One region of the Lysinibacillus sp. NPDC097195 genome, then DNA from elsewhere that is predicted to be linked to it. Evidence: riboswitches for the same ligand, from Rfam matches in the RefSeq annotation. Region 1 holds a riboswitch; each other region holds the start of a gene.
What was found. A riboswitch is a leader RNA that binds a small molecule or an ion and turns the genes downstream of it on or off. The one in region 1 is predicted to bind S-adenosylmethionine.
Positions count from the first base shown of each region.

Region 2: linked by a shared signal. The riboswitch ahead of metA (homoserine O-acetyltransferase MetA) and the one ahead of metK (methionine adenosyltransferase) in region 1 are both predicted to bind S-adenosylmethionine.
Region 3: linked by a shared signal. The riboswitch ahead of ACIQXI_RS19150 (cyclase family protein) and the one ahead of metK (methionine adenosyltransferase) in region 1 are both predicted to bind S-adenosylmethionine.

Region 1 is NZ_JBIWDP010000001.1:14,615-24,811, reverse strand. It holds gene ACIQXI_RS00160 (alanine/glycine:cation symporter family protein) at 1-110, opposite strand, end outside; gene ACIQXI_RS00155 (alpha/beta hydrolase) at 240-1,046, opposite strand; gene ACIQXI_RS00150 (gamma carbonic anhydrase) at 1,182-1,694, shown strand; gene metK (methionine adenosyltransferase) at 2,018-3,214, opposite strand; SAM riboswitch class I at 3,470-3,587, opposite strand; gene pckA (phosphoenolpyruvate carboxykinase (ATP)) at 3,789-5,375, shown strand; gene ACIQXI_RS00135 (alpha/beta hydrolase) at 5,469-6,425, shown strand; gene ACIQXI_RS00130 (alpha/beta hydrolase family protein) at 6,637-7,413, opposite strand; gene ACIQXI_RS00125 (NUDIX domain-containing protein) at 7,397-7,864, opposite strand; gene ACIQXI_RS00120 (transposase) at 8,176-8,493, opposite strand; gene ytzI (YtzI protein) at 8,626-8,772, shown strand; gene ACIQXI_RS00110 (hypothetical protein) at 8,837-8,998, shown strand; gene yidD (membrane protein insertion efficiency factor YidD) at 8,995-9,228, shown strand; gene ACIQXI_RS00100 (metal ABC transporter solute-binding protein, Zn/Mn family) at 9,336-10,197, shown strand, end outside.
Region 2 is NZ_JBIWDP010000001.1:1,180,521-1,190,717, forward strand. It holds gene plsY (glycerol-3-phosphate 1-O-acyltransferase PlsY) at 563-1,165, shown strand; gene ACIQXI_RS06075 (HesB/YadR/YfhF family protein) at 1,184-1,474, shown strand; gene ACIQXI_RS06080 (spore germination protein) at 1,602-3,152, shown strand; gene ACIQXI_RS06085 (Ger(x)C family spore germination protein) at 3,174-4,370, shown strand; gene ACIQXI_RS06090 (hypothetical protein) at 4,377-4,610, shown strand; gene ACIQXI_RS06095 (GerAB/ArcD/ProY family transporter) at 4,634-6,226, shown strand; gene metA (homoserine O-acetyltransferase MetA) at 6,307-7,242, opposite strand; SAM riboswitch class I at 7,342-7,450, opposite strand; gene ACIQXI_RS06105 (nucleotide excision repair endonuclease) at 7,701-8,072, shown strand; gene panF (sodium/pantothenate symporter) at 8,163-9,608, opposite strand; gene ACIQXI_RS06115 (YhdT family protein) at 9,608-9,871, opposite strand; gene ACIQXI_RS06120 (diaminopimelate dehydrogenase) at 10,108-10,197, opposite strand, start outside.
Region 3 is NZ_JBIWDP010000005.1:170,662-180,858, forward strand. It holds gene ACIQXI_RS19085 (DUF2268 domain-containing putative Zn-dependent protease) at 1-600, opposite strand, end outside; gene ACIQXI_RS19090 (hypothetical protein) at 709-975, shown strand; gene ACIQXI_RS19095 (polysaccharide deacetylase family protein) at 1,049-1,720, opposite strand; gene ACIQXI_RS19100 (hypothetical protein) at 2,156-2,278, shown strand; gene ACIQXI_RS19105 (YunC family protein) at 2,562-2,864, shown strand; gene ACIQXI_RS19110 (SIMPL domain-containing protein) at 2,900-3,550, shown strand; gene ACIQXI_RS19115 (histidine phosphatase family protein) at 3,597-4,145, opposite strand; gene ACIQXI_RS19120 (group-specific protein) at 4,270-4,524, shown strand; gene ACIQXI_RS19125 (DUF1540 domain-containing protein) at 4,623-4,781, opposite strand; gene ACIQXI_RS19130 (methyltransferase domain-containing protein) at 4,882-5,487, opposite strand; gene ACIQXI_RS19135 (VOC family protein) at 5,550-5,993, opposite strand; gene ACIQXI_RS19140 (YuzC family spore coat inner layer protein) at 6,123-6,548, shown strand; gene ACIQXI_RS19145 (DUF1540 domain-containing protein) at 6,688-6,846, opposite strand; SAM riboswitch class I at 7,244-7,345, shown strand; gene ACIQXI_RS19150 (cyclase family protein) at 7,577-8,314, shown strand; gene ACIQXI_RS19155 (DedA family protein) at 8,356-8,952, opposite strand; gene ACIQXI_RS19160 (Cof-type HAD-IIB family hydrolase) at 9,147-9,920, opposite strand.

The DNA of each region.
Region 1 (10,197 bases):
ACTTGCAGGAAACGTGTAATAATCGAAAAGAACAAACCAATTAATAAAATACCATAAATAAACCACGGTCCCCATAAAATACTGTTCAGAAAACTTACAATACTTTCCATTTTACCCCTCCCAAAATATGAATATTGTTACTTTAAGACATTATAGTATTACATTTTTCTGAAAATTACAACATTATTTTTAAGTTACTATACATCTTATTCAACAATATTTTTCGGGAGGGAAACATTCTATCGAATTATATATCCAATTCTACGCATCGCATTATTAACAAAATCTCTAATATAGAGAAAAATCTCTTCTCGCTCTACTTCATGGAAAAGATTATGGTAGCACTTCGCCCATTCTTTAAACTGAAATTCAGCAAATTCTTGCTGATGAAGCCAATTACGTGTTTGTCTCGTTTCAGTAATGCTATCCCTTTCACCAGTCATAATTAGCATCGGCGTATTCGGAAACTCAGCTTTCGGCATGATGGCCAAATTACGCATCATTTGTTGCAGTTCACGATACCACTTAACTGAAATTACCGACATAAAAGGAAACTCATCCTGCATTTCCTCTCGTCCCTCAATACTACGTGTTAATTTCTCAAACGTAATATCGTGTGTCATTTTAACGCTTGCTGTCAAAGCACTTAAGCTCGTTAATGCATTTGATAGTTTACCTGGTTGTAAATTCAAATGTAGCCACGGCGATGTTAAAACAATTCCTGCACACTCGTATTTTCTCTTATGCATCGTATGAAGTATTAACGTTGCTCCTAGTCCATGTCCTATTAAAAACACTGGCAAATCATATGAAAAAGCATTTTCAATTAAATGCCTTGTATATTTGTTGTATTCCTTAAAGTCCTCATCATGGACACGAGATAGTTTTGCATTTGCCCCATGATTCGGTAAATCCCCCATGACTACGTGGAAGCCTTCCATTCTGAGTTTTTCAATAAGCCATGCGTACCAACGGTGATTTTCATATGCACCGTGAACAATAGCAATCACAGCTTTCGCTTGTCCATCAGCTTCCCATTTCCACATTCACATAGTCCTCCTAAATAAATAGTTACACAATAATTATAACGAAATATGCTCGTTATTATAAAATTATATTTGCATAAAATTGCGTATTTGATACGATAATACTACATCAAAGTAAGAAAAGAGGCGATTAGCATGATTTATCCGTATAAAGACAAAACACCTTCTATCGATCCATCTGTTTTTATTGCTGACTTTGCAACCATTACTGGTGACGTAACAATTGGAGCCGAGACAACAATTTGGTTTAACACCGTGATTCGAGGCGATGTGTCTCCAACAATAATCGGTAAACGCGTAAGTATCCAAGACCTTTGTTGCCTACATCAAAGTCCAAAATTTCCATTAATAATCGAAGATGAAGTAACCGTTGGGCATCAAGTGACATTACATAGCTGTACAATTCGAAAAAATGCGTTAATCGGTATGGGATCAATCGTGTTAGATGGGGCAGAGATAGGAGAAGGTGCATTTATTGGTGCGGGTAGTCTTGTACCTCCAGGTAAAATTATTCCCCCTAATTGCTTAGCATTAGGACGTCCAGCTAAAGTTGTACGAGAATTAAATGCTGAAGATAAAGCAGATATGGAACGTATCGTCCGAGAATACGTAGAAAAAGGACAATATTACAAATCTCTTCAAAAATAATGGATACTAAAGTAGTGAGAACTGCCGATTTCGGTGTAAGTTGCTTGCATAACAAACACTGTTATATTGGAGATAAAATAAATTCGCGAATCCCTTCCAAGATAAAGCGCTAGCATGCTTAGCGTAAAAGGATAGACGCGAATTTTTTTTGCTATTCATTGCCTTAACACTGCGTCTTGATATTCCAAGCTCATTCATAAAAGTGCCTTTTAAAATCTGTGATAACCGCTCTGCTAAAAGCAAATAAAAAAGGGGCACTATAACAGCCCCTTTCAATAAAACATTTGCGCACGCTTTTCACAAAATGCTCTTTACAAAACAGCTTATAGACTAGCTTTTGCTCTTAATGCATCAGCCTTGTCCGTATTTTCCCAAGGTACATTTAAGTCAGTACGACCAAAGTGACCATAAGCCGCCGTTTGTTTGTAAATTGGGCGACGTAAATCAAGCATTTTAATAATGCCTGCTGGACGTAGATCAAATAGTTCGCGCACCCATTTTACGATGTCGCTTTCACTTACTTTACCAGTACCAAATGTATCAACAGCAATGGATACTGGTTGTGCTACACCAATTGCATAAGCAAGCTGTACTTCAGCACGTTCTGCTAAACCAGCAGCAACGATATTTTTCGCCACATAACGTGCTGCATAAGCAGCTGAACGGTCTACTTTTGTAGCGTCCTTACCTGAGAAGGCACCACCACCATGGCGCGCATAACCACCGTATGTATCCACGATGATTTTACGACCAGTTAGTCCAGCATCCCCTTTTGGACCACCAATAACAAAACGGCCAGTTGGGTTAATGAAATATTTCGTTTCAGCATCTAATAATTCATTAGGTACTACTGGTGCAATGACGAATGCTTTTAAATCTGCTTGAATTTGCTCTAGAGTTGCTTCTTCATCATGTTGCGTCGAAATAACAATTGTATCCACACGAACTGGAATGTTATTTTCATCATACTCGATTGTCACTTGTGTTTTACCATCTGGACGTAAATATGCTAATTCACCTGATTTACGTACTTCTGTTAAACGACGTGCTAATTTATGCGCTAAACTAATTGGTAAAGGCATTAATTCAGGTGTTTCATTACATGCGTAACCAAACATTAACCCTTGGTCACCTGCGCCAATTGCTTCGATATCTGCATCTGTCATTGAGCCTTCACGTGCTTCTAAAGCTTGGTCCACACCTTGAGCAATATCCGGTGATTGTTCACCAATTGCTACTAGTACTGCTAAGTTTTCAGCATCAAAGCCGTATTTGCCGCGTGTATAGCCGATTTCTGCTACAGTATCACGCACAATACCTTTAATATCTACATAAGTAGAAGTAGTAATTTCCCCTGCTACTAATACTAATCCAGTTGTGACAGTTGTTTCACACGCTACACGTGCATTTGGATCTTCCTTTAAAATAGCATCTAAAATTGCATCCGAAATTTGGTCACAAATTTTGTCTGGATGTCCTTCTGTTACGCTTTCTGATGTAAACAATCGACGGTTTGTCATTTAGTTTTCCTCCTATTACTCTTACAAATAACATTTGCGAAATGAATACGGTACTCATTACCCATGTCAAGTTCGCTCCTAAAGGATTGAACTTCCAAGCCGTTGTTGCTTTTAACATGAGGATTTCGAAAGATCCGTCATTATAATAAGGAAAGAATTGTATATACTTACCTTTACATTCATTATGAAAATAAAAAAAATCCTTTTCTCACGTACTGTACATGAGGAAAGGAATAATGACTTCATAACCTTTCACTCTTATCGTTCAAGGGTTATCCCCTTGCATCAGGTTGGCACCAGCGCATGTCGTGAATAGTTCATGCAGGTTGCCGGGTTTCACAGGGCCTGACCCTCCACCAGCTCGGGATAAGAGTATCCGTTCAATTTCCCATCTTACGTAAAAGGTCGAACGTTGTCAATTATTTTATGACATTTTGCAGAAAAGTATTCAAAACTCGAAAATAATTTTTGAATTAGTATAGATTATTAAGGCAATTGTGTTATACTATTTTTGAAATTAAGAAAAACTCCTTCATAACGAGGGAATATTATAAAAAAGGATGGTATTTAATCGATGAATTCAGTAGAAATTGCAAACGAACTGAAGGAATTATTAAACGGCGGGAACATTAACGTTCAACTTTCAGTACCACAATTAGCGGAAAAAGCTACATCTCGTGGTGAGGCTATGTTAACAGTAGATGGCGCAGTTCGTGCAGAAACTGGCAAATACACTGGTCGTTCACCTAAAGATAAATATACGGTAGAAGAAGAAAGCACAAAAGATCAAATTGACTGGGGAAAAGTAAACCAACCAATTTCTTCCGAAGTGTTTGATAACTTATATGTAAAAGTAGTTAAATACTTAAAAGAACGTGACGAATTATTCGTATTCAAAGGCTTTGCAGGTGCTGACAAAGATTCACAATTAAGCATCCAAGTAATCAATGAATATGCATGGCACAATCTTTTCGCCCATCAATTATTTATCCGTCCAACTAAAGAAGAATTAGCTTCTCATGTGGCTGACTTCACAGTTATCTCAGCTCCTAACTTTAAAGCTGATCCAGCTGTTGATGGTACAGCTTCTGAAACATTCATCATTGTATCACTTGAAAAGAAAATTATCTTAATCGGTGGCACTGAATACGCTGGTGAAATGAAAAAATCTATTTTCGGTATTATGAACTACCTATTACCTCAACAAGGCATCCTATCTATGCACTGTTCAGCAAACGTAGGTGAAGCTGGCGATGTGGCATTATTCTTCGGTTTATCAGGTACTGGTAAAACAACATTATCAGCTGATCCTGACCGTAAATTAATCGGTGATGATGAGCACGGCTGGTCAGACAATGGCGTATTCAACATTGAAGGCGGTTGCTATGCAAAAACAATCAACCTTTCTGCTGAAAAAGAACCAGAAATCTACAACGCAATCCGCTTCGGTTCTGTTCTAGAAAACGTAGCTGTAGATCCTGAAACACGAGTTTGTGACTACGATGATGGTTCATTAACAGAAAACACACGTGTTGCTTACCCAATTCAATTTATTGAAAATATCGTTGATCCATCTGTTGCAGGTCATCCAAAAACAATCATCTTCTTAACAGCGGATGCATTTGGCGTTTTACCTCCAATCAGTAAATTAACAAAAGAACAAGCAATGTATCACTTCCTAAGTGGTTTCACTTCGAAACTTGCAGGTACTGAACGTGGTGTAACAGAGCCAGAACCAGTATTCTCTACATGCTTCGGTTCTCCATTCCTTCCACTTCCAGCAACGGTTTATGCTGAAATGTTAGGGCAAAAAATCGACGAGCACGGCGCACAAGTATTCTTAGTAAACACTGGTTGGACTGGTGGCGAATACGGTACAGGTAGCCGTATGAAACTTTCATACACTCGTACAATGGTACGTGCTGCAATCGATGGCAAACTAAATAATGTGGAAACGACTCAAGATGCTGTATTCGGCTTACACATTCCGACAGCAGTTGAAGGTGTACCATCAGAAGTGCTAAACCCGCGCGATGCATGGGCAGACAAAGCCGCTTACGATGTGAAAGCTGCTGAACTTGCTGCTTTATTCAATGACAACTTCAAGAAATTCTCAAATGTTTCTGAAGCAATCACTAAACTTGGTGGTCCATTAAAATAATGTTGTGCCGAAGGGAACGATTTATTCGTTCCCTTTTTCTTTACCCCTCTTCTATAAAAATAACACTATTATAGATGGTTTAGGAGGATACATATGAACAAAAAATACAAAATATTAATAGGTGTCGTCATGTCATTAATCATCTTGTTTATTGGGGCTGGTTTTATTGCTGGCAATTATTTTTATAACCTAGCGTTAAATCCAAAATCTGATAAATCAGCTGTTCTCGATGCACCACATAATTTAATTGCTACAAACCCGAAAGAAGTGAAAGAGAATGAGGCACGTGAAAAATGGTTTAACAGTCATTATGAAGAAACAACTATACAATCAGTCGATCAACTTAAGCTACATGCCTATTCCCTTCTAAATGAAAATAAAACAAATAAATGGGCCCTTATTTTCCATGGTTATTCCAGTGATGGTTTACAAATGACTAAGTATGCAAAACACTTTTATGATATGGGCTATAATGTACTCATTCCCGATGCAAGAGGTCATGGAAAAAGTGAGGGAGACTATATTGGAATGGGCTGGCATGATCGACTCGATGTCGTGTCATGGATAGACAACACTGTTCAATCACAAAATGATGCAGAAATTGTTCTTTATGGGGTTTCAATGGGAGGTGCTACTGTCATGATGGCATCAGGCGAAAAACTCCCTTCCAATGTCAAAGCAATTATTGAAGATTGTGGTTATGCTTCTGTTTGGGGAGAATTTTCATATCAACTAAAAGCCATCTTCCATTTACCAGCCTTTCCAATTATGTATTTTGCATCAGCTGTAACAAAAATGAAAGCTGACTATACACTTGGCGAAGCTGATACAGTTAAACAGGTGGCTAAATCACAAACACCAATGCTATTTATACACGGCAGTGACGACACATTTGTCCCTTCTTCTATGCTTGATGAAGTATTTGAAGCGGCCAATGTGCCAAAAGAAAAACTTCTTGTTGAAGGTGCTGGACACGGGCGCGCTGAAAGTGTTGCAGGCACAACCTACTGGGAAACAATTCAATCTTTCTTAAGCAACTACGTAAAATAAAAAGTGCCAATAAAAGGTGCCTGGCACTCACACAATTCCCAATACTAAATTAGTAAAAATCCACTGTAATTTCTGTGGCAATGTCCAAGATACCAGATGCAATAAACCAAGTATAACAAGGTTTCATCTTATCTTGCAGCCACAGAACGAACCCTGGATTTTTATTATTTAGAGCCTCATAAAGTGCCAGGCACTCATACAATTCAGCGGGTTACTGTTTTTTCATCCATTCGCACAATGCTCGCACCGTTTCACGATTTTGCGCAGGTGGGTACTGGTGTGCAAATCGGTAATCATACCAAGTTTCATATTTTTTGTTGGCATCCTCTAAGTAAAATGCTAATTGTCTTGCATGCTCAATATCAACATTTTCATCCCGATAGCCGTGAATAATAAGTACCGGTGCTGTAATCTGGTCAATTTCAAATAAAGGTGTGCGTGCATCATAAGCTTCCGGTACACGATTAGGCGTTCCCCCAATGACACGTTTCATCATGCGACGCATATCGGCACGTTCCCAATAGGTAGCTGTTGCATCAGAGACACCAGCCCAAGAAACAACCGATGTGATATCCTTACGCAAAATGGCTGTCCACAGTGCCATAATACCGCCGCGAGAAAAGCCAAACACATGAATATGATCATTGCAAAACTGCTTTAATACATCAACTCCATGTACTGCATCATATCGATCCTGTCCTGCAAATTCATCTCGTCCTTCCCCACCGCGATTCCCTCGATAGTAAGGGGCAAAAACGATAAAGCCTTGAGCGGCAAACTGTGCAATCCGCGCTGGCCTCACCATACCGATGCTTTGCATCCCACCACGTAAATATAAAATACCATCATATGTACCTTCTGCTTTAGGCTCCGCTAATAAGCCTTTGACCCGTAATCCAAGTGATACATAAGTTATTTCCGTTAAGCGAATAGCTGGATTTGGTGAAGGGTATGGACGTTTTTCAACAATTTCACCATTGATTGTCAACGTGCTTCAGCTCCTCTAGCATTTTTAGCATGCCTTCATCCTTCATATGAAAGCTTAAATTTGGATGGTTGGCAAATTCTTCATCAGTGAGCCAGACCATACCCGCTGTCTCTAAATCAAACGCTACCTTGTCCTGACTAACAAATTGCGCAGTGAACACTGTTTTACAAAACAGTACTTCTCCGTGAACAGCGTATTCTGCAAACCAACGAAGATTTTTCACATGCACGCCAGTCTCTTCATATACTTCTCGCACAGCGGCTTGTTCTAATGTTTCACCAGGTTCTACCTTCCCACCTGGTACTTCCACTCCACGACGCTTATGAATTGTACATAACCATTTATGCTCATGCTTTAAAAAGACAAGGACGTGTTTCGGATCAACTTGAAACTCACCTTTTGTAAAGCTTAAATCCACTTGGTAACCATTTAAATCTGTAAATGAAAACATTCTAATCCACTCCTCGTATTATATTGTAACGAATGTATTCATTATGTTCTTCGTCTTATTATTTCGTAAATTGCGAGGTCATATAAAGTTCCTCCCACTACTTCAATAAGTAACCTAAGCAATTATATATGCTTCTGCGAAAGTGACATATACAAAATATGTAATCGATTTTGGAATTGCCCTGCTACTATGATATTGCACATTATCCTCAACAATCAACTTATAAGTTGACTAACCACCTGAAAATTAGCTATCGTAGGTTTGGCATAAGTGCTCTATCCTTTGTAATAAAAAAATGTCTAGCTAATTCGCTAGACACGTTTATTAAAATAAGGGAGCTGCTCTACAAATTCCTTTGTATCGTCATCCCCATATTCATGGATAAGAGCGTAAATTTTCTTTAAACGTAAATCTAATTCATCATTTTCTCTGTCCAAATGATATTGCAAATAGGGCAATTGTGCGCGCCAACCATTAGCAATTTCTAACATTTGCATTTGTTGAAATATTTTTTCAAAAACATCCAATGCTTGTCGATCTACATTAAGCTCAAAATTCCATTGTCCCTCATATGGATTTGTATAATACGTTTTCTGGGCAAGTGAAAAATAGACACGCTGACGATCCATATAAACCACCCCTTTTTCCTTAGTATGGTGGCAAAGAGCTTGTTTTATTCGCTGGAATGTCAAACTTCCTTCACAACTAAACTAGAGCTTCTAATTTATAATAGGTATAATGAATAAGAACGGAGTGATACAATGAGTTTAATCTCGCTCTTAACACTAGCCATTATTATTGTTATGTTGATAACAATCGCTACAATTGTCAGTGTGAACCGTGCTTATGCCTTTAAACATACGGTAGATGACAAGCCGAAAAATAGTTTCCATCACCATGATGAATAGTCCAAATTTGGACAAGTTGTCGTAACATCTCTTATACTTTTAAATAGAATTTGGAGTGAATACAATGGGTGTGCCATTACCAATAATAATTATGATTGCGATGATGATGCTCATGTTTGGCATCTCTGTCATTGTTATTCTCAAGAAAAAAGGCGATTTTTTTACACAAACAATTGATGCTAAGCCTGAGCAAACCAATACACATCACAAGGATGGTCAAGCATGAAATATCCCTTTATATGGCTCATTCAGTTTTACAGAAAATTCATCTCACCTATGACGCCACCAACGTGCCGCTTCCACCCAACTTGTTCTTCCTATGGACTCGAAGCTTTTCAAAAACACGGTGCTATTAAAGGTCTGATATTAACCGTTATCCGCATATTAAAATGCCAACCACTTCATCCTGGTGGCTTTGATCCTGTGCCTGAAAAATGGCCTTCGAAAAAGAATTAATTTTCGGAGGTCATTTTTTCTTGTACTTTTTTCTGATGTGCGTTATTATAGTAACTGTTAAAAAAACAAATCGTAATCATTACTATTTGAAAGAGGTATCTATTATTATGAAAAAAGTGTTTCTATTTTTCTTAGTTACTGTGCTAGCCCTATTTACAGCTGCCTGTGGTGATAAATCATCAACATCGAAACAAAGTGCGGATAATCAAGACAAGTTATCCGTCTATACGACTGTCTATCCATTAAGTTACTTTACAGAGCGTATCGGTGGCGACTACGTAGAAGTGTCTTCAATTTATCCACCTGGCTCCAATGAGCATACTTTCGAGCCTACACAAAAGGATATGATGAAATTAGCCGATGCGGATGTATTTTTTTATATTGGCTTAGGTTTAGAGGGCTTTGTTGAAAATGCTAAAAAGACATTAGCCAATGAGGATGTCACAATGGTCGCTACGGCAGCTGAACTTTCCGATGAACAATTAGCAATCAGCACTGGTCATTCGCACGACGAGGAAGACGAAGCTGACCATGAACATGGCGCTACGGAGGAAGATCATCACCATGACGAAGATGGAGATCACGAGCACGGTAGTGTTGATCCACATGTATGGCTGTCACCTGTTATTAGTCAAGATTTAGCATTATCGATTAAAAATACGTTAGTTAAAAAAATGCCAGCACAAGAAGCAACATTCACAGCCAATTATGAAGCATTAGTAAAAGAGCTACAAGATTTAGACAACGACTATAAAGCGATGGCTTCTGCAACTAACAGCAAAACTTTCTTTGTGTCACACGCTGCATTTGGTTATATCGCAGGTCAATATGGCTTCACACAAGTGCCAATTGCCGGTTTAAACTCACAAAATGAACCTTCCCAAAAAGAACTAACAGCAATCGTTGATAAGGCAAATGACTTAAATATTCATTATATTTTATTCGAGCAAAATGTTTCTTCTAAATTAG
Region 2 (10,197 bases), 1.2 Mb from region 1:
TCCTAATAATAATAGCATTTCCTGTCAATAGCTAGTGACAGATTTATATATTTTTTCATTATGTCTCGACGGCTTTTCTCAATGATTGTTGTCCATAGTCGTGTAATACAGTCTGTTGACTATCCGAATAATGGATGAAAACCGTCGGAAGCGCTATCTTCATTCAGCCAGCAAAGTCGCCGACAAAACACTAATAATCAGCATACCACATGTGATTGGTAGGCGTTTTCTGTTGAATGATGATTTTTTATCGTTTCACATAGAAATTAAAGATAGACTTCTATTCTACCAAAGGAACGTGTGATTGACAAAATTGCCATTTTACCTATATTTTAAGAAAGCGCTTAGGTATTGATGCTATACTAGTACTGAATAACCTAACATAAGCTATTGTTAGCCTGTGACTTTTGAAATCATAAAGTAAAATTTTCCTTTTGTATTGAATTCAAGGCCTATGATGAAATCTCCTTCATACCATTGTAGATTAAAGAGAAAAAGTGTAAAATACTTGATACAAACTATTAGTACCAAGTGATATTATTTGGATGAAAGGAGTCCACCGATGTTAAACGGACTTATTATTTTATGTGCCTATCTTATCGGCTCTATACCTTCTGGGTTATGGATCGGCAAAATATTTTACAAAACAGATATTCGTGAGCATGGAAGCGGCAATTTAGGAGCTACCAATACTTTCCGGACTTTAGGAAAAAAAGCAGGATTAGTTGTGACAATAATGGACATTTTAAAAGGAACAGCTGCTGTGCTTTTAGTAACATTACCTGTCTTTTCTGATGCCTCAATCCATGGACTTATTTTAGGACTTGTTGCGGTCATTGGCCACATGTTCCCAATCTTTGCAAGTTTTCGTGGTGGCAAAGCTGTTGCCACATCAGCTGGTGTCTTATTAGGCTATTCTTGGCCACTATTCATCTTACTATTCATCGCCTTTATCGTAACGTTGAAGCTTACGAAAATTGTTAGCCTGACTTCGATGATTGCTGCGCTAGTTGCATTAATTTATTCGATAATCTACTTTTTTGTGACAGGCGATTTCGCTTTAGCTATATTAGTAGCATTTTTATTTATCTTTATTGTTTATCGTCACCGAGCAAATATTACACGCATTAAAAACGGCACTGAACCAAAAGTGAAATGGCTATAACATAGAAGGAGTTGGCGTATGAATATCTCACTTACAGACGAAGCGCTTCAATGGTTTAAAAATGAAATGGAAGTCGAAACAGGCGATACAATTCGCTTTTATGCTCGATATGGTGGTTCGAGTCCTTTTCATGAAGGTTTTTCTCTGGGCATGACACGTGAAGAACCACTCGAAATAGGCGTTCATACTGAAGCAGATGGTGTGACATATTATATCGAAGATAAAGATTTATGGTTTTTTAACGATTATAACTTACACGTTGACGTTGATGCACAACTTTACGAATTAAAATATGACTATGTTAAATAATGCAGTGTTTCCTTTCAGTAAATTGAAAGGAAACACTGTTTTTCTTTTGTTGTAATTAGTTGGTTTAGCTCTCCTTAAAATTGACTATCCTCATACTAGTTAATCTAGACATCGAGGAGGAGAAACAATGCCCAATTCAACAGACAATAATACCTCCCAACAGCAGCAGCCAACGACAAATTTACTGCACACATCTCTTGCTGAAAATATTTTTACAATTAAAGAAACGCTTGGTCATAGTAATGATGTGATACTGCGGGAGATTACCCTCGACAAACTCAATAATGAATCGATTGCTTTAATTAACATTGATGGTATATCAGATAAAACGGTTATTACCGATATTTTAGAGAATTTAATGCTCGACATTGACAATGAACCGGATCATAAAATTGATGACCTCAATGTCTATATAAAAAAGCAATGCTTAGCGGTAGGCGATGTTCAAGATGTTTTAGATTTCACGGTTCTATACAACGTTGTGCTTAATGGTGATACCGTTATTTTACTAGATGGACAATCCAAAGCAATTGCTACAAGCACAAAAAGCGCTAAAGATAGAGCCGTTACAGAGCCTCAAACAGAATCAGTAATAAGAGGACCAAGGGAATCCTTTACGGAAACATTACGTACGAATACGGCATTGATTCGTCGAAAAATTAAAAGTCCTGACCTGTGGATTAAATCTCGGGTTATTGGCGATGTAACCCAAACTGATGTAGCGGTTATGTATATAAACGGCATTGCGAATGACAAAATTGTCCAAGAGGTTCTTGACCGTTTAGATCAAATTAAAATTGATGGCATATTAGAAACTGGCTATTTAGAAGATTATATTCAAGACTCTAAATTTTCCTTGTTTCCCATGATCTATAATACGGAGCGCCCTGATGTGATTGCAGCAGAGTTATTAGAAGGCAAAATTGCAATATTGGTGGATGGCACTCCGCTAGTTTTAACCGTTCCAGTGATTTTTTCATCCTTTTTACAAGCAGCAGAAGATTATTATCAAAATTGGATTATCAGTTCACTAATCCGCCTTTTACGTTATTTTGGTATCACGCTTGCCTTATTAATGCCTTCTCTTTATGTTGCTATTACGACTTTCCATCAGGAAATGCTGCCAACAGCCATGCTTATTAGTATTGCTTCCCAGCGAGAAGGAGTACCCTTCCCTGCCGTTGTGGAAGCGTTATTAATGGAGATTGCGTTTGAAATATTGCGAGAAGCAGGTTTACGAATGCCAAGAACGATTGGGCCTGCCGTATCGATTGTCGGTACATTAGTCATTGGCCAAGCGGCTGTGGAAGCGGGTGTTGTTTCAGCCGTTATGGTTATTATTGTGGCACTAACAGCCATTTGTAGCTTTTTATTCCCTTCCTATGGCTTGTCGAATACGATTCGTGTACTGCGCTTCCCTTTAATGATTTTCGCAGCAGTATTTGGTTTATTTGGCGTGATGTTTGGCATTATGATTATCCTTCTACACTTATGTAGTTTACGTTCTTTCGGCGTTCCATATATGAGTCCATTTGGGCCAATTATTTTAAAAGATCAAAAAGATGCAATGGTTTTGTTCCCACGTAGATATTTATTTACAAGACCGCGTCTAATTAGTCAAAAAAATAATGTGAGAGCCCAACAATATCAGGTTCATACAAAAAGAAATAACCAATAATGAGCAAATGAGGAATAGTTCATGTCAAAACCAAAGACAATGTTGTTATTCTTAGCCCTCACTTTATTATTAAGTGGTTGCTGGAGTAAACGTGAGCTAAATGAATTAGGAATCGTCGTAGCACTCGGCATAGATAAAGTAGACGATTCCTATGAAATATCAATCCAAGTTGTTGATCCGAGCGAAATTTCCTCGAAGCAACCATCTAGTGGGCGAGCCCCTGTTGTCACTTATCATGCGAAAGGTAGCAGTGTTTTTGAAGCTATTAGAAGAATGACAACATTAACACCGAGGAAGCCTTATTTTTCACATCTACAAATCGTTGTAATTGGTGAAGAGTTAGCCAAAGAAGGATTAAACGAACCACTTGACTTTATAGCTAGAGATCATGAATTTAGAAATGATTTTGATGTCATTGTTTCTCATGAGGCTACAGCAAAAGAAGTCCTAAACGTCTTAACCCCGATAGAAAAAATGCCGGCTAATAAATTATTAAATTCAATCAAGGTATCCGAAAAATCATTTGGTTCCACATTATCTGTCAGTACCGATGAGTTGCTGAATACTCTAAGTGGACAGGAAAAAAGTGCGGTATTATCTGCAATAGAAATACAGGGAGATAAGAAATTAGGAATAGATCAAACCAATGTCGAAAGAATTACAACACCCGTTATTTTAAAATACGCTGGAATTGCTGTCTTTAAAGATGATAAATTGGTAGGCATTTTATCTGAAGAAGATAGTATTTACTATAATTATTTGAATAATAAAATTGAAAGTACGGTAGAAGTACTCGCTTGCCCTAAAGGAGGCGATCTATCAACAGAAATTACAAAATCGTCCTCTAAAATAAAAGGGACTTTTAAAAATAGTCAACCTAAAATTAAGATAACAATAGATATTACACAAAATATCGGCGAAGTGAATTGTGACATGAATTTAACAGCTGACAACGCCATTCAAAAAATTAATAAAAAGACGGAAGAAAAAATTAAAGAACAAACGGAAAAAACATTAAAAATTATTCAACAAGATTATCAGCTCGATATTTTAGGATTTGGTGAAGCACTCCATCGTGCAGATCCGCAAAAATGGAAAAAAATGAAAAAAGAATGGTCAACAATCTATCCAGATGTAACCGTCAACATCGAAGTGCATGTAACGACTCAAGGATTAGGAACGATACAAAATTCATTATTGTATAAATCAAAGGAGTAATTCTCGATGTTTATTTCCCTTACTATCATCATTGTTACTTTCATCATTGCTTATATAGTCATTCCCCCTTTGAAGAAAAAGGGCGAAAAAAAAACGATAGTCGTTTTTTCATTAATACTGACAATAGGAGCGGTATTAAATATTGCGATTGGCTTAAAGAAGAATATCCCTAGCCCATTAGATTTCATTACATTTATTTTTACACCTATTAGAAACTTTTTACTTTCACTTTTACAATAATTGAACAGAAAGGGTAGTGTACGATGGAAAAACAGATAATTAGCTCTAGACAATTTACAATCATTACCCTTCTGTATTCAATTGGAACGGCCATTTTAATTGTACCTGCGAGTATTACAAAGGCACTTCATCAAGATGCGTGGATTGGTGCAACACTTGGTGTACTTTTAAGCTTATTATTAGTTAAGCTCTTTATAACTTTAGGAAATCAAACGCCCGATAAATCATTTATCGAAGCTAACAATAAAATTTTTGGTAAATACTTTGGTACACTTACCTCACTAGGTTTTCTATCTTTAACCTTTTTTTCAGCGAGTGAATTATTATACTTTATCGGTAGTTTTATGCAAACAGAAATTATGCCGGAGACACCAACTTTATCCTTTGCTGTTTTATTTACGATTATTATTGTCTTTGCCTCGTATTTAGGCATTGAAGTATTTGCACGCTCTGCGGAACTACTATTTCCGATATTTATGTTCATTTTCATTGTATTTATGATTTGTATTTCACCACAAATTAATATAGAAAACATTCAACCTATTTTTGAAACAAAGACAAAACCATTATTAATTAGCACATTAACTTTTATGAGTATTTTTTCATTTCCACTTGTCGTCTTACTCATGTTTTTTCCTTCAAGTGTCAATGTTATCAAATCAGCACAAAAAGGCTTTTATATTGGTACCATAATTGGAGGGGGCGTATTAATCATTATTATCGCCTTATCAACACTTGTGATTGGGCCAACGAATACTTCCATTGAAACATTTCCTAGCTATGCACTAGCACAAAGAATTTCTATCGGTAATTTTTTTGAGCGTATCGAAATTATTATGGCTATCATGTGGATTATATCTATTTATATCCGAACATTTATCTATTTTTATGCCACTGTCATTGGGTTAGGACACGTACTCAAAATTAAAGACTCTCGCCCATTTATATTACCATTAGGCATGTGTATGATTGCACTAGCACAAATCGCCCATCCAAATATCGTTCACTCTAATAATTATAATCAAAAAATTTGGCCATTGTATTCTGCTGTCTTCACTGTTTTACTAGCTATATTACTTCTAATTGTCGCTAAAATACGCAACATAAAAAATGCTCAAAATCAGCAAAATACATCAAGTAATTCACAAGAAGCGAAAGTGCAGATAAAACCGCAAGAACCTAAAGAACAGGCTATCCCCGAGGAACCTAAAGAACAAGCTACACCCGAGGAACCTAAAGAACAAACTAAACCTGAGGAACCTAAAGAACAGGCTACACCCGAGGAACCTAAAGAACAAACTACACCTGAGGTACCTAAAGAACAAACTACACCTGAGGTACCTAAAGAACAGGCTACACCTGAGGTACCTAAAGAACAACCTACACCTGAGGAACCTAAAGAACAAACTACACCTGAGGTACCTAAAGAACAAACTACACCTGAGGTACCTAAAGAACAACCTACACCTGAGGAACCTAAAGAACAGGCTACACCCGAGGAACCTAAAGAACAGGCTAAACCCGAGGAACCTAAAAAACAGGCTAAACCCGAGGAACCTAAAGAACAAACTACACCTGAAAAAACAAACAATCCTAAGACAACAGACTTGCAATAAGTTAAAAATAAAGACTCCGGTTTCTCAAATAACGCTTGAGAAACTGGAGTCTTTTTTACTATATTAAAAATCGTGCCATCTTAAATATGATATTCGATTTCGTCTACAAAATCCCATTCATATGGCGTTTCTTGGTACACATAGTAGTTAAGCCAATTCGAAAATAATAAATGGGTATGTGCGCGCCAGGTATTAATCGGCTCTTTTGTAGGGTCATCATTCGGGAAATAGTTAACTGGCACCGCAATATCAATCCCTTTTGCTACATCACGACCATATTCATCAGCTAAAGTTGTTGCATCATATTCTAGGTGACCCGTAATCATAATGTTCTTATTATCCTTTGACTGAACAATAAATACGCCAGCATCTTCTGAGTAGGATAATAATCGCAATGCAGGGTGATTGCGTACTTCGTCGATTGAAACCGATGTATAGCGCGAATGTGGTGCTGTAAATAAATCACTAAAGCCGCGAACAAGATCAACCGTTAAATCTGTAATTACATGTGAATATACACCAGAACATTTTTCTGGTAATTCAAATTTGCCAATACCATAATGATGATATAATGCAGCTTGCGCACCCCAACAAATATGCAAGACAGATGTAACATTTTTCGCAGACCAATCCATTATTTCCGAAATTTCTTCCCAATAATTCACTTCTTCAAATGCCATTTTTTCTACAGGTGCACCTGTAATAATCATCCCATCAAAGCGACGATGGCGAATTTCTTTAAATGTCGAATAAAATAGCTGTAAATGTGATTTACTCACATTTTTTGATTCATGTGTCGCTGTATTTAAAAAAGTAATATTTACTTGTAACGGGGTATTCCCCAGCAATCGTAGCAGTTGTAACTCTGTTTTTTCTTTTTCAGGCATTAAATTAAAAATTAAAATGTTTAATGGACGAATTTGTTGTGTTTTTGCACGGTCTTCCTCCATTACGAATATTTTTTCCTCGCGTAAATGTTCTCCAGCTGGTAAGTTTTTCGGAATATTAATTGGCATGTTGTATTCCCCTTTTCTTTAATTTATCTCTCTATGTAAAATTAAAAAATCCCCCTCATTCCATAAGAGCAAGAATGAGAAGGATTATTATCACGTTCACTCTTATCTCTCAAAGGAAAATCCTTTGGTGGAATTAGCACCTTTCTAACAATGTTAGAGGTTGCTGAAGCGTCATAGGGCCAAATCCCTCAGCTTCTCTTGATAAGATTATTCAATTAAACAGAATTGTATCATGAACAATTAAGAATTTCAATAATACATAGAATATTTTGTGATTAAATGAATGAAAGCCTATTACTTGTTGAACACTAGTATAACTTTATTACTTCATATCGTTTATTTTATGCCTTATAATAAAAAGCATAGAAGCAAAATAATGAAACAATTAAATCTTAATGGTAATCATGAAGGTATTATGTTAACATATACCTTTAGTAACAGAGAGGAACGTGAGTATTTTGATTAAAATTGAACTCCCAAAACCAGACTTAGTAATTCGCCAACGCGAGCAAGTATTAAAACCAGGGGATGTAGAAATTCCACCTTTCCATGGTTTTATTGATTTCCATAAAATCACGCGTGAAAAAGGCGGTATTTTCTTATTCTACAACGAAAAAAATGAACTTTTATTTGTAGGGAAAGCTCGTAAAATCCGTCAACGTATTAAAAAGCATTTTGAAGATAATGTATCACCGATGAAAAAATACCGTGATGAAATTTTCAAAATTGAAGTGTACGAAATTGATGATCCAATGGAACGTGAAATTTACGAAACATATGCGATTAACACATTCCGTGCAAAATATAATCTTGATAAAGTATTTTATTAAAATGAACGCCGTTAGCATATAACTTGCTAGCGGTTTTTTTTATTTAAAGAAAAACACCCCGAGTGTTGTATCACTCAAGGTGCTTAGCATTTAGATAAATAAATCTTCATCCTTAAATTTATTGGCCGTTAATAAACTGACGATAACAAAGATTACTAAGGATGCTATGATCGGTATTGTCACCGTATGCATGCCAAAGATTGTTGGATAAAAGCGATCAATGATAATGTAGAATGTCATGCCTGTTATCATAGACGCAATTGCACCGTATTTATTAGCCTTTTTCCAATACAAACCTAGGACGACTGACCAAATAAAGACCGCTTCTAGACCACCAAAGGCAAATAAATTAAGCCAAACTAATAAATCTGGTGGATTTAACGCAAAAACAACAACAGCCAAGCCAATTACTGTCGTGACAATAAAGCTAGCACGTTTAATTTCTCCGTCATTAGCCGTTGGTTTCACGTAATTTAAATAAATATCCTTCACGACTGTTGAACTAACTAACATAAGTAATGCATTTACCGTTGACATTGTCGCTGCCATTGGTGCTGCTAGTACAATGCCTGCTAAAAATGGCGGTAAAACTTTTAGTGTTAAGAGCGGCATCACTTTATCGCCAATTTCGATACCAGGAATTACTGGACGGGCTAGCACACCAATCAAATGCATGCCGAACATAATCGTCCCTATAGCAATGGTGCCAATTATTATGGCTAAATGCATACTTTTAGAATCTTTATAGCTCATCGCACGAACGGCTATTTGTGGAAGCCCAACGACACCAACCCCAATTAAAATCCAAAATGTAGAGACATATAAAGGTGTTAATTCACCCTCTGCACCAAATGGCGTCACTAATTTTGGATTTTCTGCAACAAGGGATGTCATAATTTGATCAATTCCCCCACCTGCAACGATTGTCCCAATGAGTAATATAACCGTTCCAATAACCATTATGGAACCTTGTACTGTGTCGGTTAATGCCACCGCTCGGAAGCCACCGATAATGACATAAATTAATACCGAAGCAGCAAATATAAAGAGTGCCACTGTATAATTTAAACCTGTTAACGATTCAATTAAGCGTGCTCCCCCGACCCACTGTGCCATCATTGCAGAAAATAAAAAGACAATAATACTAATGGCAGCTAAAATTACAATAACATGACTTTTATAGCGCTCACGTAAAAAATCAATTAATGTAATTGCTTGATAACGGCGAGCAATAATGGCAAATTTCTTGCCTAAAATCATTAACACAAAGTAACCTGCCGGTAGTTGCGCCATTGCTAATAGCACCCAGCCAAGCCCTTTGTTATAAGCGACACCTGGACCTCCAATAAAGCTACTTGCACTCCCGTATGTAGCAATCATCGTCATCGCTAGAATAAAGCCGCCCATTTCACGACCACCAAGAAAATATTCCTGTAAAAATGAATTTGATGAACGGACATGCTTATTGGCCCAAATACCAATACCAAAAATAATAATTAGAAATAATAGGAGCGGAAAAATGACTTGCCAATGCATTATTCATCCACCTCCTCTTCCTCAAATGGTACCTCTTTGAAAAAGAACTTCAGGACGAGCCAGATTAATACAATCATAAATCCAGTTCCACCGATACAACTATAGAAAAACCAAGCTGGGAAGCCTAAAATATACGTATATTTTGATGGATCCCCCGAGCCTAAGCCATATGCAAAGCCGTACCAAATAGCAAAGTTAACTATAACAAGTCCAATGCCAATGAGCGCCTCTCGATGCGCAATTTTAAAGCGTTGATCTTTCAAAATAGAATCCCCCTAACCTACTCTATTTTACTGTTATGTGGGGATTATGGGAAGTGTCGTGAAAAAATTGGTAGCTTTTGTAGCACATTTGATGATTTTACTGGCGATTTTACTATCTCTCGTGGCGACTTCACTATTTTTTGTGTCGATGCCACCCTCGTGTGTGGCGCTTTCTCAACCCCTTCTATAAATAAAAACCCGATTATCATCTTAGATAACCGGGTTTTGCTTTTTAATTATAATAAATCTTTACGTAATTGCGCAGCAGATTTTGGAGATAACAGACCGAATGGAATATCCAATACTGTTTTTGCTCCTTTATCGCC
Region 3 (10,197 bases), on a different contig from region 1:
ATGTGACCGCCATATAGTCAACATTTTTTTAAAAGAATAATTGTTCAACCAAGGAGCCAACCATTTAGCTCCGTAAATCTCCTCTACAGCACATTCCGCTAAACCCTCTAAAATAATTGAATCTAATAGTGTTACTTCCTTTAACGATTTATTTAAGTATTGCAATCGACAAACATGATTGTACTCATGTGCAAATAATGCTTTGAGCTCTTGCTTTTCAAGCTCACCTATTAATAAAAACAAGGCATCTGGATATGCTACGCCATTCTTATTCGTTAAATTTTGTTCCTGTGTTAGCGGGAAAATATAAATTGGTATATCAGGGCCGCTCCACTTCTTCTGTAAATATAAAAATTCCTCTTGAACAATGTTCCAAGTATGGTGCTCTTGTAATTTCTTCATATTAATTTTTTCATGGGCTCGAAAAAGTCCTTGTTGCTGCAATTCATACTGTATTAGTTGTGGCGTTCCACCTAGAAAATGTTCTAGTAATCGGCTACAAAGAATCGTACATTGTAAATCTTCCAAATCTCTACTACGCATTAATTTTTGACTAGTTTTAAACTCATGTAGCCAATCATCAGTTGATATCACCGACATACATGCACCCCCTTGCGATAGCTTATGTTTCCAATAGACAATCGGCTAGTGATAATTGTATGCAGCGGCATATATTAACTTGTAAGAACGTAGAAAGGAGGAGATTCTGTGAATCCAGCTGATTGTTATAATCTTTGCTGTAAATATCACGGTAAACGTGTAAGAATTACTGATACATCTGGCAATGTTCATGTTGGAGAAATAACTAGAGTGGATAGAAACCAGGTATGGATTCTACCTGATAGACAAAATAGAGGATATGGCTTAGGATTTTGGGGTTGGGGCTTTAGACCAGGATTTGGCGCTGGACTTGGCATTGGTTTCGCATTTGGGGCAATTGCCGGTATTGCATTAGCACCTTTATTATTTTTCTAATCTATAAATACCTAGAATATCCTTTTCTTATAGAGAAAAATAAGCCATTTCATTATTTGAAATGGCTTATTTTTTATTGAATTTTCTCTTGTTGCTGTTTGCGTTCAATTAATTCCGATACCGTTACAAATGTATAGCCCTGTTTTTTTAAGGTTGGTATGATTTCTTCTAGGGCTTTAATTGTTTGAGTGCGGTTGCCGCCTCCGTCATGAAATAAAATAACATCCCCTGGTTTTGTTCCACCGAGAACCTTCTGCACGATTTTACCTGTGCCTGGTTCTTTCCAATCTTGTGTGTCTTGATGCCAAGACCACATGACTACTTTATAACCATCTTTTACAACCGTATTAATCATCTTTTCGTTGTAATTACCACCTACAGGTCGAAATAGTACAGGCGAATAACCAGTAATGTTTGTAATCATTTGGTTTGTCTGCTGTAGTTCCTCCTGCAATTTAGGGATTGAAACTTTAAACGGGTGAGTGTAAGTATGGTTGGCTAATTCATGTCCCTCATTATAAGTCCGCGAAACAACATCTGGATACTTTTCTGCATTTTGACCAATAATAAAAAAGGTACCCTTTGCTTCATACTTAGCTAAAACATCGAGAATCATTGAGGTGTATTTAGGATGTGGGCCATCATCAAAAGTTAACGCAACAATTTTATCTTTTGTATTAATATCCCACACTACTTCACCGGTCTCCTCATATTCACTTCGCCCTTTTTCTGCAGAGGTAGTCATTCCTATAAAACCTATTGAAATGAATAAAATGCAAGCCGTCAAAAACAATACATTTTTACGTATCACAGTATCACCTCCCATGTTTTATTGCATATTACAGCTCATCTTACTATTTACGAAAGCCACTGAATTATACTACTAAACGACTGCCTGATTTTACTTATGCCATGTGAAATATTATGTTGAAAAATAATTAATCAAACAGCAAAACCATATTTAATAACTCGTTTGGATAAATCTATCCCCTAACTTTTTTATTCTTAAATAACTTTGATAAACGAAGCGTCAATTTTTGAACGAAATGTGAAACCTTTCATTCAGCCCTTTATTTTTTAAAAAATCGGTGTACAATAAAATGCATAACTGATATATAACAATAACAAATAAAACAACAACTGTTATAATACAAATTGCTATTTAAAGGAGATTTTTATAATGTGGGTTATTACTGTTTTTGAACAAAATACATATCGAATGTTTGAGTATTCTACGCAAGATGAGGCGAAGCTAGCGTTAAAAAAAATAAAACAAACTGCGATGCTCTCCTACACAAAATAATTGTATGAGTGCCAGGCACACATACAATTTCCACACAATTCAACAAGTCCTAAGTAATTTATCCACGTAGACTCCTGCGGGAACGCACGTAACGTATGACGCAACAAGCCGTGCGAACTGCGAGGGTTGCGGCTTACGTCGTGCCCGCGGAAAGCGCCGTGGATTTTTTACGCTTTAGCAAGCAGAATTGTTTGAGTGCCAGGCACTCAAACAATTTTTAGTAGAAATACCGAACACCTTTTTATCTATTGCCATATGTATAGAGAGAAAAGGAGTGATGTTCATGGTGACAATTGAGCCTATTATGATTAAAGGTCATTTTTTCACTGCTGTAGTTGTGCATTTACCGAAAACGACCTTACTAACGATTTCTAATGATACGGGCTACATTATGTGTGGTGCATTAGATGTCGGACTTTTAAATAGCCGCTTATTAGATCGAAAAATTGTTGCTGGTCGAGCGGTTGGAGTAAAAACAATCGATGAGCTATTAACAGCCCCATTAGAATCTGTTACCTTTGAAGCCGAGCAACTAGGTATATTCGCAGGCATGACTGGCGTAGAAGCATTATTAAAAATGATTTAAAACATGCTAGGGACCAGTCGGAAGGTGGAATTCAAATGTATTACTCACTTGCCCATCCACAAACACCCCATCCATCGCGAATTATGACCGTAACTGGAAGTGGAAAAATAGTCGCGCAAGCAAGCTATGTCCAATTGCAAATAGAAGTAACGACGCAAGGAAAAAATGTGCAACAAGCACAACAAGAAAATGCTAGCACGATGAATCGTGTCTTACAATCCATCTTGGCACTCACCATTCCACGGGAAAATATCCAAACTACTGCCTATACGATTGCTCCCATTTATGATTATGTAGAGGGGAAACAGGTGTTTACAGGCTATGAAGTGACAAATGCCATTACTGTTAAAGTACCAGATACAAATCTTGTAGGGTCCGTGATTGATACAGCTGTAGAAAATGGAGCTAACCGTATTTCCTCTATTCAGTTCAAAATCGATCATGCCGATGTATACTACCAGCAGGCCCTTAGCTTGGCACTTCATAATGCACAAATGAAAGCAAACACCATCGCACAAACGATGCATTTATCATTACAGCCTCAACCACTAGAAATAGTGGAAGAAAACGAAAGCGGACCTGTGCTCTATAAATCGATGGCAATGGCTGACTCGTCGCTCACAACACCTATTGAACAAGGGCAAACAACTATCAGTGCTGTTGTTCGCGTTACATTTCAATATTAAAAATAAGCCAGACTGCATTTACTCGAATGTAGTCCGGCTCTTTGTTCTATGGTTGGGCATTCCATATCCGTTCAATAACCGCTTCATGACCCATATAGCTTATTTGGTAAACATCAGGATTACTTAACTTTTGCCAAAACTGAAAATCTACATCACGCTGATAGCTCTTTAACAATAAAGCTATTAGGTTGCCATGACTAACGATAACAGTATGTTCCGTTGCACTTTCTAATACTTCTTTTACAACGTTTGTCACGCGGATCATAGCCTCTCGACTGGACTCCCCACCCTTATATTTCAAATCTAAATCAGTAAAAGTGCCTTGTAGTTTTTCAAACCAATCCGGTAAGTTGTCCACGCTTAATATGCGTTCAGAAAGCCGGTCATCTATTTCAATTAGGTTATTTGTACTTTTACTTAATGGCTCGATTGATTGAATGGCGCGTAAAAAAGGACTCGAAATGATGCGATCAATTTGCATCGTTTGAAAAAATTCTGCTAAATACGCTGCTTGCTTAAGCCCATTATCCGTTAAAGGGGCATGTAAAGATTGCCCTTGGGCTTCACAATGTCTCACAATATAAATTCTTTTCAATTAGCTAACCTCCTTTTTGATATCAACAGACAAACCTTATATTACCATTTTAAAAACACTCATGATTGAGAAATATCCATCATATATTTAGTCAGTGTAAAAGATGATCTTAGAGGAGGATATGATGCAAGCAGAAAACAAACGCCTTCGAGAAATTCAACATCTTGCTCATGAAATTATGGATGAGATGAACGCAGGGAAAGAACTGAATGAGCTCGATACGTTAATTCCAGTCATTGATAATTTAGCAAGAGCAATCGGTGATTTGACAGACGCATTTGGAAACTATTCAATCGATTATGTCGAGGAAAAGGTAAAAAATGCACATGCCCTGTTGTTTAAGAAGGATAAAATAGATATGTACCAATTACGACTTTAGCGTATAACCGCCGAAGCGGACATCCACGGCATAGCAAAAAAGTGTTAGATTGATTGTCGTCAATCTAACACTTCTCTTGTGCCCGGCCTCTACCGTCATTAATGCTCTTCAGGTGTAAATGTTTTGCAATCTGTTTCTTCACTATTGGATGCCTGCTGACCATTTTGACTAACAACGTAAATAGCTTCTGCAGTACATTTGTTTCCAGAGCCCCAATACGTGCAGTTATTGACTTCACATAAAATCTGTTGTGCCATCGTATCACACCTCCTCTTTTGTTATCCTTAACAAAATCGAGGTTTTCAATACTTCATGGAATACAGAAGCCTCAAAATAACCGAAAAATCAGCTATGTTTTCATCCCCTTTTAACAGCGACTAATTTATTCGCTGCATGACAGTGCCGAATATTATTGTCATGTTGATCCTCAAATTGATAGGAACGATAATAGGCAATTGACCACTGCTGATATAAATCTTTAATTTCACCTTCTTTACATATCCCTTTGACAAATGGAGCTAAATCTTCTGGAATAGCTACTTCGTCTGTAAATACGGTAATAATATTGATACCATCTTGCTTTGTATGAGATTGCATTAACTGAATAAGTCGATGCCAATCTTGTCGTTCTAAAAAATGAAATAAGCCATGGGATATAATACAATCATAGGTGTTATTAAACTCATATGTCGTAATATCTTGAACATCTGCATGTAAGTTATGTAATTGGTGCAACGCTTTGTATCGATTAATTTTGGCAATCCCAGCCTCTGATATATCAACGGCTTCCACCTCAAATCCAAGCTGTGCTAAATACACTGCATGCCTACCATCACCACATCCAATATCTAAAATGCGTGCACCCGCTTGTAATCTTTGGGCCCATTCAACGACTTCCTCGCTTGGGTTACCAAAAGCGTAATGTGTATCTGCTAAGTAATCTTGCTCCCAAAACGGCTTCACTCTACCATCTCCTCGATTAATAACATGCTTTGACAGTAACTTTATCAAAGCATGCTGACTATCTAGTTCTTAATAATTAGCATATCATTTTTATCAAATTCCCACATATCTCCATGCGCAACTTCCCAATAAAAACCGTTGGGATCTTGGAAATAGCCGCTATAGCCTCCCCAAAATACAGTTTCAGGCGCCTTTACTATGTTTGCACCTGCATTTTTAGCTAATAAAAATACTTCATCCACTTCTTCCTTAGACTTCCCATTATAGGCGAGTGTGATGCCATTAAAGCCCGTGCCTACTGTTGGTGGATTCGCTTCATTGATGTCCTTAACTAATCGCTCTATTGGAAATAGCGAAATTTTTGTACCGCCATTATTAAAAAAAATCACATCAGGGTTGGATTCATCTCCATAAACCACTACCTCAAAGCCAAGCCCATCACGATAAAACGCTAGTGATTCAACCATATTTTTCACACCTAATGTAATTAAATTTAAACGATTCATCCGAAAACCTCCAATTCTAAAGTGTCTAATACTTATTCTACTATTATCATTGAATTCCCTTTTATCCCTATATATACAACACAAATCCGTATGCCGCTACATAAGATACACTAAGCTATTAGACTATAGATGGGAGGAATTTCGCTGTATTACAATTCTTATCCGTATTACGTTTATACAAACCAATATCCAAATTGGAGCAATGTAAATCCGCCTTCACCGTATCATTTCCCTAGACAGCTTGCGATGCCTACATCTCCTACAACCCCCGCTCAGTATCCGCCAATTAATACACTGAAGTTTAAGACGTCCGCTAAGCAAATCCAGCCCATTATGCAACAAGCTCAATTACTGACAGAGAAAATTGAAGGGTCTGAACAATTTGCACATGATCTTAAAAATGCCGCTCAACTTTCCAAACAAGATGAGGTCGAAAAACTGATTTCCTCTGCCGGTGTGACGACGAAATTTGAAGCAAAATATACACCTGACAATATTCGTATTGTCTTAAAAGAAGGTGGATGCTGTAGTATAGCCGTCACGTTGTATTGGTGATGGAAAAGAGCCTTCTACTAAACTTGAAAACTATATTGGTTATACTAGAACATTCAGTATTAATGCCAAAGCAAAAAAGTGTTAGATTGATTGTCATCAATCTAACACTTTTTTGCTTAAGTCTCGGCTTCTACCGTCATTAATGCTCTTCAGGTGTAAACGTTTTGCATCCTGTCTCTTCACTATTGGATGCACGCTGACCGTTTTGACTAACAACGAAAATAGCCTCTGCAGTACATTTATTTCCTGAACCCCAATACGTGCAGTTATTGACTTCACATAGAATCTGTTGTGCCATCGTATCACACCCCCTCAAATCTATTTATAATAATTCTAAATAATCATATAAAACAATTCAATAATCAAGAGATAAATCAGTGTTATTTAACTATCCATTTGAAAATAATACAAAAAAACTATATTATCTGAATTATTTGTTTTCTCAAAAACTTTGTATTAATTTGCTGTTTTTTTATCTTATTTGATATGTACGACTAAATTTATACATCAAATTAGCTTATGCCTCGTTTTGAAAGAACAAAAAACTATAACGTAAAATATGAGAGAATCCAGTTATATCGCAATCTATATCCGAGTTGTAATTTTTATAACCATGCACTCCTATCGAACTTGTAAACTATTTTAAATTATGCTAAAGTATTTCTTATTAATATTTCTGAATATTTATATATTTTTTCTTATCAAGAGAGATGGAGGGATTGGCCCTACGAAGTCTCAGCAACCAGTCTTAGGCATGGTGCTAATTCCAATTGGCGATATTCGCAAAAAGATGAGAAGACAGACTTCAGTAGCATTAGAGTCCTCTTCTACAAGTAGGGCTCTTTTTTTGTTTTTGAACTATCATCACGAGCGTAATGGAGCGGCGGCGACTACAGCGGAAAAACAGAGCATAGTAAAGGAAGCAGCTCGGTGCTCAAAGTAGGCGTTCGCCATGGTGTACCTCTTGCTGTTCGTATTGCATGATGGAATTGTTTCACCACTACTAATAAAGAAAGCAGGGATTTATCATGTCAAATGAACTTTTACAAGCATTACAACTATTAAAATCTAAACAATGGATCGACTTAACACACACATTCGGCCCTAACTCACCCCACTTCTTCATGTTTGAGGATGCAAAATTTGAAACGTTATTTACTCATGATGACGGCTTCCTCGCACAACAATTTACGTTTCCGGGGCAATATGGCACACATATCGACCCACCGATTCATTTCGTTCGGGATACTCGTTATTTAGACGAATTAGCATTAAAAGAACTTGTTCTTCCTCTTATTGTCATTGATAAATCCAAGGAAGCTGAAGCGAATCATGACTTCACATTAAGCGTACAAGATATTTTAGATTTCGAGGCGGAGCATGGAGAAATAGCAGCAGGGACGTTTGTTGCACTGCGTACAGATTGGAGTAAACGTTGGCCTGACAAGGATTTATTCAGTAATAAAGACAAAGATGGTCATAACCATATTCCAGGTTGGGGATTAGAAGCATTACAATTTTTATTTTCAAAACGGAAAATAAGTGCTATCGGCCACGAAACTTTTGACACGGATTCAGCGGCTGATTTTCGCAAAAATGGCAAGTTAGATGGCGAATACTTTGTATTAGATCAGGATACATATCAAATTGAATTAATGACCAACTTAGATAAGCTACCTACAAAAGGAGCTGTTATTTTTAATATTGTGGCAAAGCCAGAGAAAGCATCTGGTTTCCCTGTGCGCTCATTTGCTATTTTGCCTTAATTATAAACAATAAGGTCTGCTTCCAAATGAAGCAGACCTTTTTATTTCATCGTATTTCTTTTTTTAATTATTAAGTAAACAATAACCAGTAGGACTATAAACAGTAGTATTGCATACAGGCTGTATTGAGATAAATACAAGCCAACATAGCGCCATTTATTTCCTAATACTATCCCTAACGTAATGAAGGTAAATGTCCAGATGATAGCACCGGCATAGGCGTAGACAGCAAATTTTTTATAAGGATAATTGTTAATAGCAGCAATATAGGCTGTGATATGCCGTATACCTGGAATAAAGAAGCCAATTAGTAACAGCACAGGACCAATTTTATTAAATAATTTTCTAGTATAATCTATTTTTTGCGTAGTTATATGAATTTTAGGTCCATATTTTTGTAATAACGGTAAGCCAAAACGATAGCCTATATAATAGCTAAGTGTAATGCCCCCCGCAGCGCCCACAGCAGCACTTATTAATGTCGGAATATGTTCTAAGTTTTCACGATAAACACAGTATCCTATGTAAGTTAAAAAAATTTCGTCAGGAAGTGGCAACCCGACAATCCCTCCAACTAGTATCAGTATAATGCCAAAATACCCGTAATGTTCAATTAGAGATTGCACATGATGTACCATGATCTACCCCACCTAAAGCCTAAATTTTTCTATTAGTCCTTACATTAACATAAGCAACTTAAAGTCCATTTATTCTAAAATGATTTTTGCATAGATTTATTCATTATTACATGTATAGTAATATTGTACAATCTTTACAGTTTTATTTTTTGCTAAATTCAGTTATTTACTATGATTCCCTTTATCGTATTTACCTAAATCAGCTGCAGCTTTTGCAGTGCATAGTCAATGCCCTCTTCAGTCGATTTCAGCGTGATCATATCAGCTATATTTTTTAATGCTACGCTACCATTCCCCATTGCAACCCCATATCCAACTTGCTTGAACATCTCAATATCATTATCCCCATCACCAAAAGCAACTGCCTCTTCGGGCCGCAGCTTTAAATGCTTCAGTACGGCTTTAACCGCAATGGATTTTGATACTTCCACTTGTAAAACATTTGTAATCATTGGATGCCATCTTTCAAACTTTAAATGAGGAAATTGTGTAATGTACTTTTTCTCGTCCTGGTTATTTACATATAAACACATTAAATAAACTTGTTTATTTAAAATATTATCATCAATTGGAGGATATTCAGCTATAGATAATGTCTCTTTCATAGCCTGTAGTGTTGCAGGATGATGCACTCCATTCATTGATAATTGATTGGTGAAAAATGACAAGCTATTATAATTGTCATCAGCAAATGCTTTTACACTTTTTACTATATCTTGTGCGATAGTACTAGCATAAATTATTTGGTCCCCATGTTGAACATACGCACCATTCGCCGTAATAAATGTTTCAATACCTAATTCTTGCAAAGTGTGGCACATAGAAAACGGACGCCCCGTCGCAGCTACTAATCGAATGCCTTTATTTTTTAGTTTTTGTAGTGCCTTTTTTGTACTACTTTCAATACAACCATCCTCATAATTAATGAGCGTGCCATCGACATCAAAAAATATAATTTTACAGTCCATTCAATTATAAGCTCCTTTTAGGAAAATATAGGTATCACCCCTTTTTATTGTACTTGATAAATAATAATATTTCTTTCTTGCATTAGCATATTATTGAATAGTAAAAAAATCCTACATATATTATAATAAACCTACTTATAAATTTTCTTAAAAAGAGGGTTCTAGGTCTGTCAGATGTAATTTAATAAAGTAGATTTAAATTATTTAACTTTTACATATAAACCACCGATAAATACTATTGCCAGTATATTTAAGCAAACATTTACCGTCGATAAGG